DNA from 3 places in the Bradyrhizobium sp. 62 genome. Region 2 is predicted to be linked to each of the others. Evidence: predicted binding sites of a transcription regulator. Region 2 holds the regulator's gene; each other region holds the start of a gene.
The links. Region 2 encodes PhoB, which activates phosphate uptake and scavenging genes when phosphate is short. Its sites were predicted from a motif close to TGTCATNNANCTGTCAT; they were not measured.

Region 1 (4,491 bases), on a different contig from region 2:
CGATCGTTTCAGGCTCGGCGGCGGCGTCGCGATCAAGTCGCCGTTCGGAACGTTCTATGCGCCGAACATCTCCTCCGATCCGACCGACGGCATCGGCAAATGGAGCGAGGCCGAATTCGTCAATGCTGTGATGCACGGGGTCTCCCCGGACGGGCAGCATTACTTTCCGGCCTTTCCCTACACGTCCTATCAGCACGGCAGGCGCGAGGACGTGCTCGATCTCTTTGCGTACCTGAAAACGCTGCCGGCCGTTGCAGGCAAGGTGCGCGACCACGACGTGCGCTTTCCGTTCAACATCCGGCGCAACGTAGGCATCTGGAAATTCTTATTTCTGGACGGCAAACCCTTCGTCGCCGACAGCGCGAAGTCGCCGCAGTGGAATCGCGGCGCCTATCTCGTCAACAGTTTTGGCCATTGCGCGGAATGCCACAGCCCGCGCAACGCGCTTGGCGGCATCATCGCCGGACAACGCTTCGCCGGAGGGCCCAATCCGGAAGGCGAGGGGTGGGTCCCCAACATCACCCAGAAGGGCCTCGGCGAGTGGAGCGCGAAGGATATTGCGTATTTCCTGAAGACCGGCGAATTGCCCGACGGCGACAGCGTCGGGGGCGCGATGACGCGGGTGATCAAGAACACCTCGCAATTGCCGGACGACGATCTCGCGGCGATGGCGGACTATCTCAAATCGCTGCTGCCGGTGGACGGTCCGCCGCGCCCCAAGCGCAAGGAGGGCGACGCCTGATCAGGCCCGCCCTTTTCCGGACGGTCAACTCGCGCCAAACGCCTTGAAGGTGATGATGGTGAGGGTGTCCTGGATGCCGGGCAGCACCTGAACCTTCTCGTTGACGAAGTGGCCGATATCGGTGTCGTTGTCGACGTAGAACTTCACCAGCAGGTCGTATTGACCGGCCGTGGAATAGATCTCGGAGGCGATCTCGGCTTCGGCAAGCGCATTGGCGACTACATAGGATTGGCCGAGCTTGCATTTGATCTGGACGAAAAAGGGAACCATCGCGGTCACTCCGAAAGCATATCTAGCGGCTAATAGGCCAAACCCGGCCGAATTTAGCAAGCGAACTTGCTGGGCCGGGGGAGGCGCGCTAGGACGGTCCATGGCTTCGAAAATGCTGAAGATCGCCCCATGACAACGCCCGTCGCGCTGACCATTGCCGGCTCCGATTCGAGCGGCGGCGCCGGCATCCAGGCCGACCTGAAGACCTTTGCTGCGCTGGGCGTTTTTGGCGCGTCCGCCATCACGGCGCTGACGGCGCAGAACACCCGCGGCGTCACCGGCATTCACGCGGTGCCCGCCGAATTCGTCACCGCGCAGATCGATGCGGTGTTTTCCGATCTCGAGGTCGGCGCGGTCAAGATCGGGATGGTGGCGCAAGCCGCCAGCATCGATGCGATCGCGGCCGCGCTGTCGCGCTGGGCGCCCCGGCATATCGTGCTCGATCCCGTGATGGTGGCGACATCGGGTGATCGCCTGCTCGCCTCCGAAGCGGTCGACGCCCTGCGCATCAAGCTGATGCCGCTGGCCTCGGTGATCACACCCAATCTGCCCGAGGCCGCGGCTCTGCTCAGCGAACCGGTCGCGGCCAGCGAGGCCGAAATCGAGAGCCAGGGGCGCCGGCTGCTGGCGCTCGGCTGCAGGGCGGTCCTGATCAAGGGCGGGCACGGCGAGGGCGCCGAGAGCATCGACTATCTCGTCGATGCCAGCACCACGATCGCGCTGGCCGCGCCGCGCGTTGCCACTCGCAACACCCATGGCACCGGCTGCTCGCTGTCCTCGGCGGTCGCCGCCGGGCTCGCCAGGGGCGAGGATCTCGAGCGCGCCGTGCGCAACGCCAAGGCCTGGATCAGCGCGGCGATCGCGGCCGCCGACCGCTTCAGCGTCGGCCACGGCCACGGCCCGATCCATCATTTCCACAAATTCTACTGACGCCGCTCGCGAGCGCGCCGCAGCTCCGGGTTCTTGCGGAGGGCGCTGCGACGCCATGTCGCCTGATTGTCGCATGCGACTGATATTCGCGGGGTGGGCGAGGCAAGCGCGATTCGGTTCCGAAGGTGCCTCAAAGGTTCGATTGGTCATCCCCCTGTCACGGGACATTGTTACAGGCTGGCGCATGGGAAGTTACGATGTGAGTGACGAGAGCCCCGAGCGGCGCTTTCGCACGTTGTTCATCTCCGACGTTCATCTCGGAGCCCGCGGTTCTCAAGCCGACCTTCTGCTCGATTTCCTGCGTTTCCATGATGCCGACACGATCTATCTCGTCGGCGATATCGTCGACGGCTGGGCGCTGAAATCGAGCTGGCATTGGCCGCAATCGCATAACGATCTCGTCCAGAAGCTTCTGCGCAAGGCGCGCAAGGGCGCCAAGGTCATCTACATCCCCGGCAATCACGACGAGTTCCTGCGCAACTATTACGGCACGCATTTCGGCGGCATCGACGTGGTCGAGAACACCGTCCACACCGGCGCGGACGGCAAGCGCTATCTCGTCATCCACGGCGACATCTTCGACCTCGTGGTGCAGAACGCCCGCTGGCTCGCTCATCTCGGCGACAAGGCCTACGACTTCGCGATCCAGCTCAATCGCTTCGTCAACTTCTTCCGGCGCATGTTCAAGGTGCCCTATTGGTCGCTGTCGCAATGGGCCAAGCAGAAGGTCAAGAACGCCGTCAACTATATCGGCGCATTCGAGCAGGCGCTCGCCGCCGAGGCGCGGCGCCACGACGCCGACGGGGTGATCTGCGGCCACATCCATTACGCGGTGATCCGCGACGAGGGCGGCATCCGCTACATGAATTGCGGCGACTGGGTCGAGAGCTGCACGGCGCTGGTCGAGCACGATGACGGCCGTTTCGAGATCATCACCTGGGCGGACCAGGCCGAGAAGCCGGCGCAGGTCCCGCAGGTTGCAGCCAGAGCTGCATGACAAAGGCAGCCTGATGCGCATCCTGGTCGCGACCGACGCCTGGCACCCGCAAGTCAACGGTGTGGTTCGGACGCTGACGAAACTTGCTGACGGTGCCAAAAGCCTCGAAGTCGAATTCTCGTACCTGACACCGCAATCGTTCCGCACCTTTGCGATGCCGAGCTATCGTGACGTGCGGCTCGCGATGCCGCGGCCGGGCAGAATCGCGAAGCTGATCGAAGAGGCGCACCCCGACAGCATCCACATCGCGACGGAGGGGCCGATCGGCCTGATGGTCCGCCGCTATTGCCGCCAGCGCAAGCTACCCTTCACGACCAGCTTCCACACCCGCTTTCCCGAATATGTCCGCGCCCGCGTGCCGGTGCCGGGCTCGCTGATCTGGCGGGCGCTGCGCCGATTCCACAGCCCCAGCCGCGCCGTGATGGCGGCAACGCCGGCGCTTGCCTGCGAGCTGACCGAGCGCGGCTTCGACAATGTCGTGCTGTGGCCTCGCGGCGTCGACACCCATTTGTTCCATCCCCGTGCGATTGATCTCTGCCTGCCGGCGCCGGTGTTCCTCTCGGTGGGCCGCGTCGCGGTGGAGAAGAATCTCGAGGCCTTCCTCGACCTCGACCTGCCCGGCACCAAGGTGATCGTCGGCGACGGTCCGGCGCGTGTCGCGCTGGAGCAGGCCTATCCGGACGCGATCTTCCTCGGCGAAAAGCACGGCGAGGAACTGGCGGACATTTACGCTGCCGCCGATGTCTTCGTGTTTCCGAGCAAAACCGACACCTTCGGCCTGGTCCTGCTCGAAGCGCTGGCGAGCGGCCTGCCCGTCGCGGCGTTTCCGGTGAAGGGGCCCCGCGGCGTGATCGGCGATGCGCCGGTCGGCGCGCTCGATCACGATCTGCGCAGCGCCTGCTTCGCCGCGCTGGACATCTCCCGGCAGGATTGCGTCGAATTCGCCTCCAACTACACCTGGGAGGCCTCGGCCCGGGCCTTTATCGACAGCATTTTGGCGGTCGGCGCGGTCCTGCCGGGCCGGAACGGGGCGGAGCCGGCGCGATTCGTCGCCTGAGAGCCCAGAATGCTCGCGCGGAGATGCCTTGCCCGCGCCTCATCCGCCGCGATAACATCAGGCATGACAGAACAGCTCCTCCCGATCGGCCCTGCCGATATCGATGCCGCAGCGCGCGTGATCGCACCCTTCGCCGTCCGTACGCCGCTGTTGTCCTTTCCCGTGCTCAACGAACGTGTCGGCGCAAAGGTCTATCTCAAACCGGAGATGCTCCAGCGCACCGGCTCGTTCAAGTTCCGCGGTGCCTTCAACAAGGTCGCCTCGATCCCGCAGCACAAGCGCGCCGGCGGCGTGGTGGCGTTCTCCTCCGGCAATCACGCCCAGGGCGTGGCGGCGGCGGCCAAGATCCTCGACATGCAGGCGACCATCGTGATGCCCGCGGATGCGCCGTTGTCGAAGCGCGAGCGCACCAAATCCTACGGTGCCGAGGTCGTGCTGTACGACCGCGACCGCGACGACCGCGAGGCGATCTCGCGCGGCATCGCCGAGAAGCGC
Region 2 (4,491 bases):
CGCAAGGACATCGTCGTCCGCGGGCTCTGCATCGCCGCAACCGCCTTCGGTGTCACCTGGCTCGCGCTGATCCTGATTACGCTGCTCTACAACGGACTGGCCGGACTCAATGTCCAGCTGTTCACCGAGAACACGCCGCCACCGGGATCGAACGAGGGCGGACTGCTCAACGCCATCGTCGGCTCGCTGATCATGACCGTGATCGGCGTCGGCATCGGCGCGCCGCTCGGCATGTTCGCCGGCACCTATCTCGCCGAGTACGGCCGCAATGACCGGCTGACCTCGGTGATCCGCTTCATCAACGACATCCTGCTCTCGGCACCCTCGATCATCATCGGCCTGTTCATCTACGGCGCGGTGGTGGTGCCGATGCGCGGCTTCTCGGCGATCGCGGGCTCGCTCGCGCTCGCGGTCATCGTGATCCCGGTGGTGCTGCGCACGACCGAGGACATGCTGCTGCTGGTGCCGAACGCGTTGCGCGAGGCGGCCTCGGCGCTCGGCCTGCCGCGTTCGCTGGTGATCAAGCGGATCGCTTATCGCGCTGCCCGTTCGGGCCTCATCACCGGCGTGCTGCTCGCGACCGCCCGCGTCGCCGGTGAAACCGCGCCGCTGCTGTTCACCGCGCTGTCGAACCAGTTCTTCAGCCTCGGCCTGAACAAGACGATGGCAAACCTGCCGGTGACCATCAACAACTTCGTGCAGAGCCCCTATGCCTATTGGAAGCAGCTGGCCTGGAGCGGCGCGCTGCTCATCACCCTGACCGTTCTTGCCCTTAATATTTTCGCGCGCATCCTTGGCGCCGAGAGGACCGCAAAATGAGTGATCTTTCCGTATCGATGAGCGCGTCAGGTGGACTGCCGCACGCGGCAGTGCTGCCGGAGGCGCCCCCCAAGGTGACCGTGCGCAACCTGAACTTCTATTACGGCGAGCACCACGCGCTGAAAAACATCAACCTGACGCTCGGCGCCAACCGCGTCACGGCGTTCATCGGTCCGTCAGGCTGCGGCAAGTCGACCCTGCTGCGCATCTTCAACCGGATGTACGACCTCTATCCCGGTCAGCGCGCCACCGGTCAGCTCATGCTCGACCAGACCAACATCCTCGACGGCAAGCTGGACCTCAATCTGCTGCGCGCCCGCGTCGGCATGGTGTTCCAGAAACCGACGCCGTTCCCGATGACGATCTACGAGAACATCGCGTTCGGCATCCGTCTTTATGAGAAGATCTCGAAGTCCGAAATGGACGGCCGCGTCGAGAAGGCGCTGCGCGGCGGCGCGCTGTGGAACGAAGTCAAGGACAAGCTCAACGCCTCCGGCCTGTCGCTCTCCGGCGGCCAGCAGCAGCGCCTCTGCATCGCCCGCACCGTCGCGGTGCGGCCCGAGGTGATCCTGTTCGACGAACCCTGTTCGGCGCTCGACCCGATCTCGACCGCCAAGGTCGAGGAGCTGATCCAGGAGCTGTCCGAGGATTACACGATCGCGATCGTCACCCACAACATGCAGCAGGCGGCGCGCGTCTCCGACAAGACCGCCTTCATGTATCTCGGCGAGTTGATCGAGTTCGACGACACCAGCAAGATCTTCACGTCGCCGTCCGACCGGCGCACGCAGGATTACATCACCGGCCGGTTCGGCTAGGAGACGCGACATGGGTTCTGAACATACCGCAAAGGCCTTCGACACCGACCTCCAGGAACTCACGCGCCTGGTCGCCGAGATGGGTGGCATCGCCGAGCGCATGATCGTCGAGTCCGTCGACGCATTGATCCGCCGCGACGTCCCGCTCGGCCAGCGCGTCGTCGCCATCGACACTGAACTCGACGCGCTGCAGAAGCGCATCGAGGAACGCGCGGTGCTCACCATCGCCCGGCGCCAGCCAATGGCGGTCGATCTGCGCGAGATCGTCGGCGCCATGCGCGTCGCGACCGATCTCGAGCGCATCGGCGACCTCGCCAAGAACATGGGCAAGCGCGTTGCGGCGCTGGAGACGGACTTCCATCCGCTCAAGCTGTTCCGCGGCCTCGAGCACATGACCGACCTCGTGCAGCAGCAGGTCAAGTCGGTGCTGGACGCCTATGCCGCGCATGATTTGCCGGCGGCGATGGCGGTGTGGAAGGGTGACGAGGAAGTCGACGCCATCTGCACCTCGCTGTTCCGCGAGCTCCTTACCTACATGATGGAGGATCCGCGCAACATCTCGTTCTGTATTCACCTGATGTTCTGCGCCAAGAACATCGAGCGGATCGGCGACCACGCCACCAACATCGCCGAGACCGTGTTCTACATGATCGAGGGCCAGGCGATCACCGACAAGCGGCCGAAGGGCGACATGACGACCTTCGCCAGCACGGTACCGAACACCTGAAGACTTAAGGGAGCGACGACCCGATGGGCGCACGCATTATGGTGGTTGAGGACGAGGAAGCCCTGACCGAGCTTCTCCGCTACAACCTCGAAGGCGACGGCTATGACGTCGAGACGGTGATGCGCGGCGACGACGCCGACACCCGCCTCAAGGAGCACATCCCCGATCTGATCGTGCTCGACTGGATGCTGCCGGGCCTGTCAGGCATCGAACTGTGCCGGCGGCTTCGCACCCGTCCCGAGACCAAGCAGCTCCCGATTATCATGCTCACCGCGCGCGGCGAGGAGAGCGAGCGGGTGCGGGGTCTTGCGACCGGCGCCGACGATTACATCGTCAAGCCATTCTCGGTGCCGGAGCTGCTGGCGCGCGTGAAAGGCCTGCTGCGGCGCGCAAGCCCCGAGCGGCTCGCCACCGTCCTTGCTTTTGGCGACATCGAGCTCGACCGCGACAAGCGCCGCGTGGCGCGCTCGGGCCGGCCGATCGATCTCGGTCCGACCGAATATCGCCTGCTGGAGTTCTTCCTGGAGCACCCGGGACGGGTGTTCTCGCGCGAGCAACTGCTCGACAGCGTCTGGGGCCGCGACATCTATATCGACGAGCGCACCGTCGACGTGCATATCGGCCGCCTGCGCAAGCTGCTCAATCTCGGCCGCGAGCAGGACCCGATCCGCACCGTCCGCGGCGCTGGTTACGCGCTGGATGATCGGTTTGCCAAGGCGGAGCAGGTGTAGGGTTGCAGCCTTGTTTGTTGGCAAGCTGTCCCCGAATTCTTCGACGTCGCCACGGACAAGCGAGCGAAGCGAGCGCTGATCCGGGACCCATAACCACCGAACGTGGTTTGGCGAAGACTCGGAATGACTCCTTTCGCGCAACAACTGCGCGCTCGGAATATGGGTCCCGGTCTCCGTGCGCAATTGCGCACTAGGCCGGGACGAGACTGAAATCGTTGAGCCGTCTTCGCGCGGGGACTTGCGGTAATTAGCGCGGCCCCGGCTTCACCGGTGCACGCCGCCGATCCGACGCCGGCTGGTACGCGACGCGCGAGTGCTGGGCGCAATAGGGCAGGCCGGACAGCGCCCGTCCACCGCAGAAGAAGAAGTCCGGGCTCGAGGGATCGCCGACCGGCCAGTGGCAGGTCGCCTCGTTCAATTCCAGCAGTGACAGCCGCTGGCTCATCGGCACCACGTTGTCATAGGTGACCGGATCCGGCTCAGCCTCGACCTCGAAGGCCTGCGCCAGCGCGGTGTTGCCGCGCGAGATCGGGCGGCTCACCCGCATCATGTGCTGCGCGGGGCGCGCCTTGCGCGGCCGCGGCGCTGCCGACGAAGGGCTCTTGGCGCGGCCCGAGAGGCCGAGCCTGTGCACTTTGCCGATCACGGCATTGCGGGTCACATTGCCGAGCTCCGCCGCGATCTGGCTGGCCGAAAGTCCGGCCTCCCAGAGCTTTTTCAGCTGCTCGACGCGATCATCGGACCAGGTCAAAACCGTCATTGCACCCTTTCCCTCGCTGCGCGCCAGCCATCCTGGGGCCTCGCAGCGAATGCCTAAGCCTTCAAAAACCCGTGCCGCCAGAATCCCTTAAGGCTCGCCGGGCGCGTCTTGAACGCCCGAACGTTTACGCCGGTACATAAGGACTTAAAGATCAGAACCACTGCACGAGATGTCGTATCTGACAATCCAAACGCTACAATATGGCGTGACTCCCGCGCAAGAGTCCGCCGACTCGCTTCCACATGTTCCGTGACTAAATCCCGCAAAATCGGCACCGCAAGACTACGGATTCAGCGTTTCGCGAGGCTTTCCGGGCGGCATTGACACCCGTTTCACCAAGCCTAAGATAGTCGCACGTGCCGCCCGCAAGAGGCGGCACGTTTCGTTTTCCGGGCCGGTCGATGGTGCGTTGCGCAATGCACGCTCACACCGTCCGCAACATTCAAGTGACCGTCATGACTAACAGCGCAGCGCCGCATTTGCTCCCCGTTTTCGCCAGGTCCGACCTCGGTTTCGAGCGTGGCGAAGGCTGCTGGCTGATCGCGACCAATGGCGAGCGCTATCTCGATTTCACCTCCGGGGTGGCGGTGAATGCGCTCGGCCATGCCCATCCGGCGCTGGTCGCGGCGTTGCAGG
Region 3 (4,491 bases), on a different contig from region 2:
CCGGCGGCATATTCAATTGCGAACAATTAAATGTGAGGCACCGTAATTTAAATTGCGCACAATCTAATTGCTTGCGATAAGGATCGCACCCCACCCGAGAAACACAGGGAGACGAAAGTGTCAGTGAACGTCCTCTACAAGACCAGCGCAAAGGCCACCGGCGGCCGCGACGGCCATGCCGCGACCCTCGATGGCGCGCTCGACGTCAAGCTCACCACGCCGAAGGAACTCGGCGGCGGAGGCGGTACCGGCAACAATCCCGAGCAGCTGTTTGCGGCGGGCTATGCCGCCTGCTTCATCGGCGCGATGAAGTTCGTCTCCTCGCAGGGCGGCCCCAAGGTTCCGGCCGACGCCTCCGTGACCTCGACCGTCGGCATCGGCCCGCGCGCGGCCGGCGGCTTCGGTCTCGACATCGACCTTGCCGTCTCGCTGCCGGGCCTCGCCCGCGCGGAAGCCGAGGCGCTGGTCGAGAAGGCGCACCAGGTGTGCCCGTATTCCAACGCGACGCGCGGCAATGTCGACGTTCGCCTGACGGTCGTCTGAACGGGTAGCTGAAGCGGCTGGCCCGGGATCCCCTCGGGCCGGCCGCTTCCCATGATTTGCCATCCCGCGGGATTGCGGCGAGCGGCCTGCATGACGCCCTACGCGGGAAGCCATTGCCGGCCCGGACGAACCTCGTTAGGCCTGTGATCACATCGACACAGGGGACGCGAAGGGATGACTGAAGCCGCCAGTTCTGGAGCTGCCACAGGCGCAATGAGCGGCCTGCGCGTCATCGATCTCACGCGCGTGCTCGGCGGTCCCTATTGCACCCAGATCCTCGCCGACCATGGCGCCGACGTGATCAAGGTCGAGCCGCCCGCCGGCGACGAGGTACGCGACTGGGGCCCTCCCTTCCACGAAGAAGACGCGGCCTATTTCATCGGCATCAACCGCAACAAGCGCTCGATCGGCCTCGACCTCGCCTCCGAGGGCGGCCGGGCCGTGCTGCTCAAGATGCTGGAGAGCGCCGACGTCCTGATCGAGAACTTCAAGCCGGGCACGCTGGAGAAATGGGGCATCGGCAACGAGGTGTTGCGCGAAAAATTCCCGCGCCTCGTGCATTGCCGGATCTGCGGCTTCGGCGCCGACGGCCCGCGCGGCGGCAATCCCGGGTATGACGCCATCATCCAGGCCATGACCGGCATGATCGCGGCGACCGGCTCGCCCGAGAGCGGACCGATGCGGATCGGCGTGCCGCTGGTCGACATCGGCACCGGCCTCTATGCGGCGATCGGCATCCTGATGGCGCTGTCGGAGCGGCAGCGCTCGGGCCAGGGCCAATTCCTGGAGACCACACTGTACGAGACCGGTCTCGCCATCATGCATCCGCACACCGCGAATTATTTCATGCATGGCAAGCCGCCGTCGCTCACCGGCAACGAGCATCCCAACCTCGTGCCCTATGCGATCTTCCCGACCAAGACCGACAACATCTTCATCGGCGTCGGCAATGACGGCACCTTCCGCAAGCTCGCCAAGGAGATCGGCAAGCCCGAGCTCGGCACCGATCCGCGCTTTGCGCGCAACAAGGACCGCATCGCCAATCGCGAGGCACTGCGGGCCGAGCTCGCCGCCGTGTTCAGCCAGCACGAGGCCGAGCCGCTGTGCAATCGCCTGCTCGCCGCGGGCCTGCCAGCAGGGCCCGTGCAGAAGATCGACCAGGCGTTGACCAACCCGCACACGATCGCGCGCGGCGATATCATCGAGAAGGATTGGTACAAGGGCGTGGCATCCCCGATCCGGCTCGATCGCAGCAAGCCGAGCCTGCGGCGCCTGCCGCCGAAATTCAGCCAGCACGCGGCCGAGGTGCTGGGCGAATTCGGCTACTCCAGGTCCGAGATCGACGCGATGGTCGAGCAGGGCACGGTCTGCGGACCCGAGCGCAAGCGCTAGCGCCTCGCCTTCCTCATCCGACGGCAATGCCGCACTGCGGTGCGGGCGCTCTGTGCATCGCGAACGGAGGACGCTGCGCGCGCGGCATTCGCCTATTTGACAGCTTCCCTTTTCCAGCGCTTGCCGCTTTCGTTTCGGCCGCTTACACAGTCATGTGAACGTCATATGGCGCTGCTAGCGCAAGCGATCATTTTTGACGGCCCAAGGGAGGTTTACTTGATGGCTCTTCGACACTTTGGAGCGGCTGCCGCTATTGCACTCACGGTTGGACTATCGGCCTCACCGGCCTTGGCCGTGACCGAAATCCAGTGGTGGCACGCGATGACCGGCGCCAACAACGACGTCATCGTCAAGCTCGCCACCGACTTCAACGCGTCGCAGAGCGACTACAAGGTGATCCCGACCTACAAGGGCAACTATCCCGATACGATGAACGCCGGCATCGCGGCGTTCCGCGCCGGCAACGCCCCGCATATCATGCAGGTGTTCGAAGTCGGCACCGCGACCATGATGGCCGCGACCGGCGCCGTGAAGCCCGTCTACAAGTTGATGGCCGACGCCGGCGAGAAATTCGACCCCAAGATCTACCTGCCCGCCATCACCGGCTATTATTCGACGTCGAAGGGCGAGATGCTCTCATTCCCCTTCAACTCGTCCTCGACCGTGATGTGGGTCAACCTCGACGAGCTGAAGAAGGCGAACGTCGAGATTCCGAAGACCTGGCCCGAAACGTTCGAGGCCGCCAAGAAGCTGAAGGCTGCCGGTCACGACACCTGCGGCTTCTCGGGCTCCTGGATCACCTGGGTCAATCTCGAGCAGCTCTCGGCGTGGCACAACGTGCCGCTCGCCAGCAAGGCCAACGGCCTCGACGGCTTCGACACCGTGCTCGAGTTCAACGGACCGCTTCAGGTCAAGCATCTCGAAACCCTGGTCGAGCTGCAGAAGACCAAGACCTATGACTACGCCGGCCGCACCAACACCGGCGAGGGTCGCTTCACTTCCGGCGAGTGCCCGATCTACCTGACCTCGTCGGCCTTCTTCGGCAACGTCAAGGCGCAGGCCAAGTTCGCCTTCACCGCCGTGCCGATGCCGTATTATCCCGACGTCAAGGGCGCCCCGCAGAACTCGATCATCGGCGGCGCTTCGCTGTGGGTGATGGGCGGCAAGTCGGCCGAGGAATACAAGGGCGTCGCGAAGTTCCTGACCTTCCTCTCAGACACCGACCGCCAGGTCTATATCCACAAGGCCTCGGGCTATCTGCCGATCACCAAGGCGGCCTATGCCAAGGCGAAGGAAGAGGGCTTCTACAAGGATCAGCCCTATCTCGAGACCCCGCTGCTCGAGCTGACCAACAAGGAGCCGACCGAGAACTCGCGCGGCCTGCGCCTCGGCAACATGGTGCAGCTGCGTGACGTCTGGTCGGAAGAGATCGAGCAGGCGCTGGCCGGCAAGAAGACCGCCAAGCAGGCGCTGGATGCCGCCGTCGAGCGCGGCAACACGATGCTGCGGCAGTTCGAAAAGACCGCCGTCAAGTGAGGCAATGAGCGGCAGGCCGCGACCCGGCCTGCCGCTCTGCTGGCATCATGCAAAAGCAAGCCATTTTCCAGTCAAGGCTATTACCGTACGCGCTGGTTGCGCCGCAGCTCGCGATCGTCCTGATTTTCTTCTATTGGCCGGCCCTGCAGGCGGTGATCCAGTCCTTCCTGCTCCAGGATGCGTTCGGTCTGTCGACCACCTTTGTCTGGTTCGAGAATTACATCGAGCTGTTCAAGGACGCGGCCTATTTCGAGGCGATCGTCCGAACCTTCTTGTTCTCGTTCGCCATCGCCGTCTCGTCGCTGTCCTTCGCGCTGCTGCTCGCCGTGATGGCGGACAAGCCGCTGCGTGGCTCGATGCTCTACCGCACGCTCCTGATCTGGCCCTATGCGGTGGCGCCGCCCGTGGTCGGCGTGCTCTGGATCTTCATGCTGCATCCCTCGCTCGGCGTGCTCTCGCGCTATCTTCGCAACATGGGCATCGACTGGAATCCGCTGCTCGACGGCGACCAGGCCGCGGCGCTGATCATCCTCGCCGCCGCGTGGAAGCAGATCTCCTATAATTTCCTGTTCTTCCTCGCCGGCCTGCAAGCGATCCCGAAGAGCGTGTTCGAGGCCGCCGCGATCGACGGCGCCCGTCCGATGCGGCGGTTCTGGACCGTGACCTTCCCGCTGCTGTCGCCGACCATCTTCTTCCTGCTGGTGGTCAACATCGTCTACGCCTTCTTCGACACGTTCGGCATCATCGACACGATGACCCGCGGCGGTCCCGGAACGTCGACGGTCACGCTGGTCTACAAGGTCTATTCCGACGGTTTGCTCGGCGGCAATCTCGGCAGCTCGGCCGCGCAATCGGTGATCCTGATGGTCATGGTCATCGTGCTGACCGGAATCCAGTTCCGCTTCGTCGAACGCAAGGTGACCTACTGATGGTCGAGGAAGAGGGCTTCCGGCGCTACGTCGCCCACATCATCCTCTGGATCGGGATCGCGATCGTCGCCTTCCCGGTCTACATCGCGTT

Region 1: IVB47_RS07335 (UDP-2,3-diacylglucosamine diphosphatase) is a predicted target of PhoB. The motif match lies at 2,087-2,103, and genes of this name have one in related genera.
Region 3: ugpB (sn-glycerol-3-phosphate ABC transporter substrate-binding protein UgpB) is a predicted target of PhoB. The motif match lies at 2,084-2,100, and genes of this name have one in related genera.

Annotation. Positions count from the first base shown of each region.
Region 1 is NZ_JADPIT010000011.1:124,834-129,324, forward strand. Features, by position in the region: gene IVB47_RS07320 (cytochrome c) at 1-742, shown strand, start outside; gene IVB47_RS07325 (Lrp/AsnC family transcriptional regulator) at 767-1,012, opposite strand; gene thiD (bifunctional hydroxymethylpyrimidine kinase/phosphomethylpyrimidine kinase) at 1,142-1,942, shown strand; gene IVB47_RS07335 (UDP-2,3-diacylglucosamine diphosphatase) at 2,127-2,939, shown strand; gene IVB47_RS07340 (glycosyltransferase family 1 protein) at 2,953-3,996, shown strand; gene IVB47_RS07345 (threonine/serine dehydratase) at 4,060-4,491, shown strand, end outside.
Region 2 is NZ_JADPIT010000016.1:276,587-281,077, reverse strand. Features, by position in the region: gene pstA (phosphate ABC transporter permease PstA) at 1-819, shown strand, start outside; gene pstB (phosphate ABC transporter ATP-binding protein PstB) at 816-1,637, shown strand; gene phoU (phosphate signaling complex protein PhoU) at 1,648-2,364, shown strand; gene phoB (phosphate regulon transcriptional regulator PhoB) at 2,388-3,095, shown strand; gene IVB47_RS20325 (GcrA family cell cycle regulator) at 3,343-3,855, opposite strand; gene IVB47_RS20320 (aspartate aminotransferase family protein) at 4,311-4,491, shown strand, end outside.
Region 3 is NZ_JADPIT010000014.1:268,794-273,284, reverse strand. Features, by position in the region: gene IVB47_RS09895 (organic hydroperoxide resistance protein) at 118-543, shown strand; gene IVB47_RS09890 (CaiB/BaiF CoA-transferase family protein) at 718-1,935, shown strand; gene ugpB (sn-glycerol-3-phosphate ABC transporter substrate-binding protein UgpB) at 2,155-3,471, shown strand; gene ugpA (sn-glycerol-3-phosphate ABC transporter permease UgpA) at 3,519-4,400, shown strand; gene ugpE (sn-glycerol-3-phosphate ABC transporter permease UgpE) at 4,400-4,491, shown strand, end outside.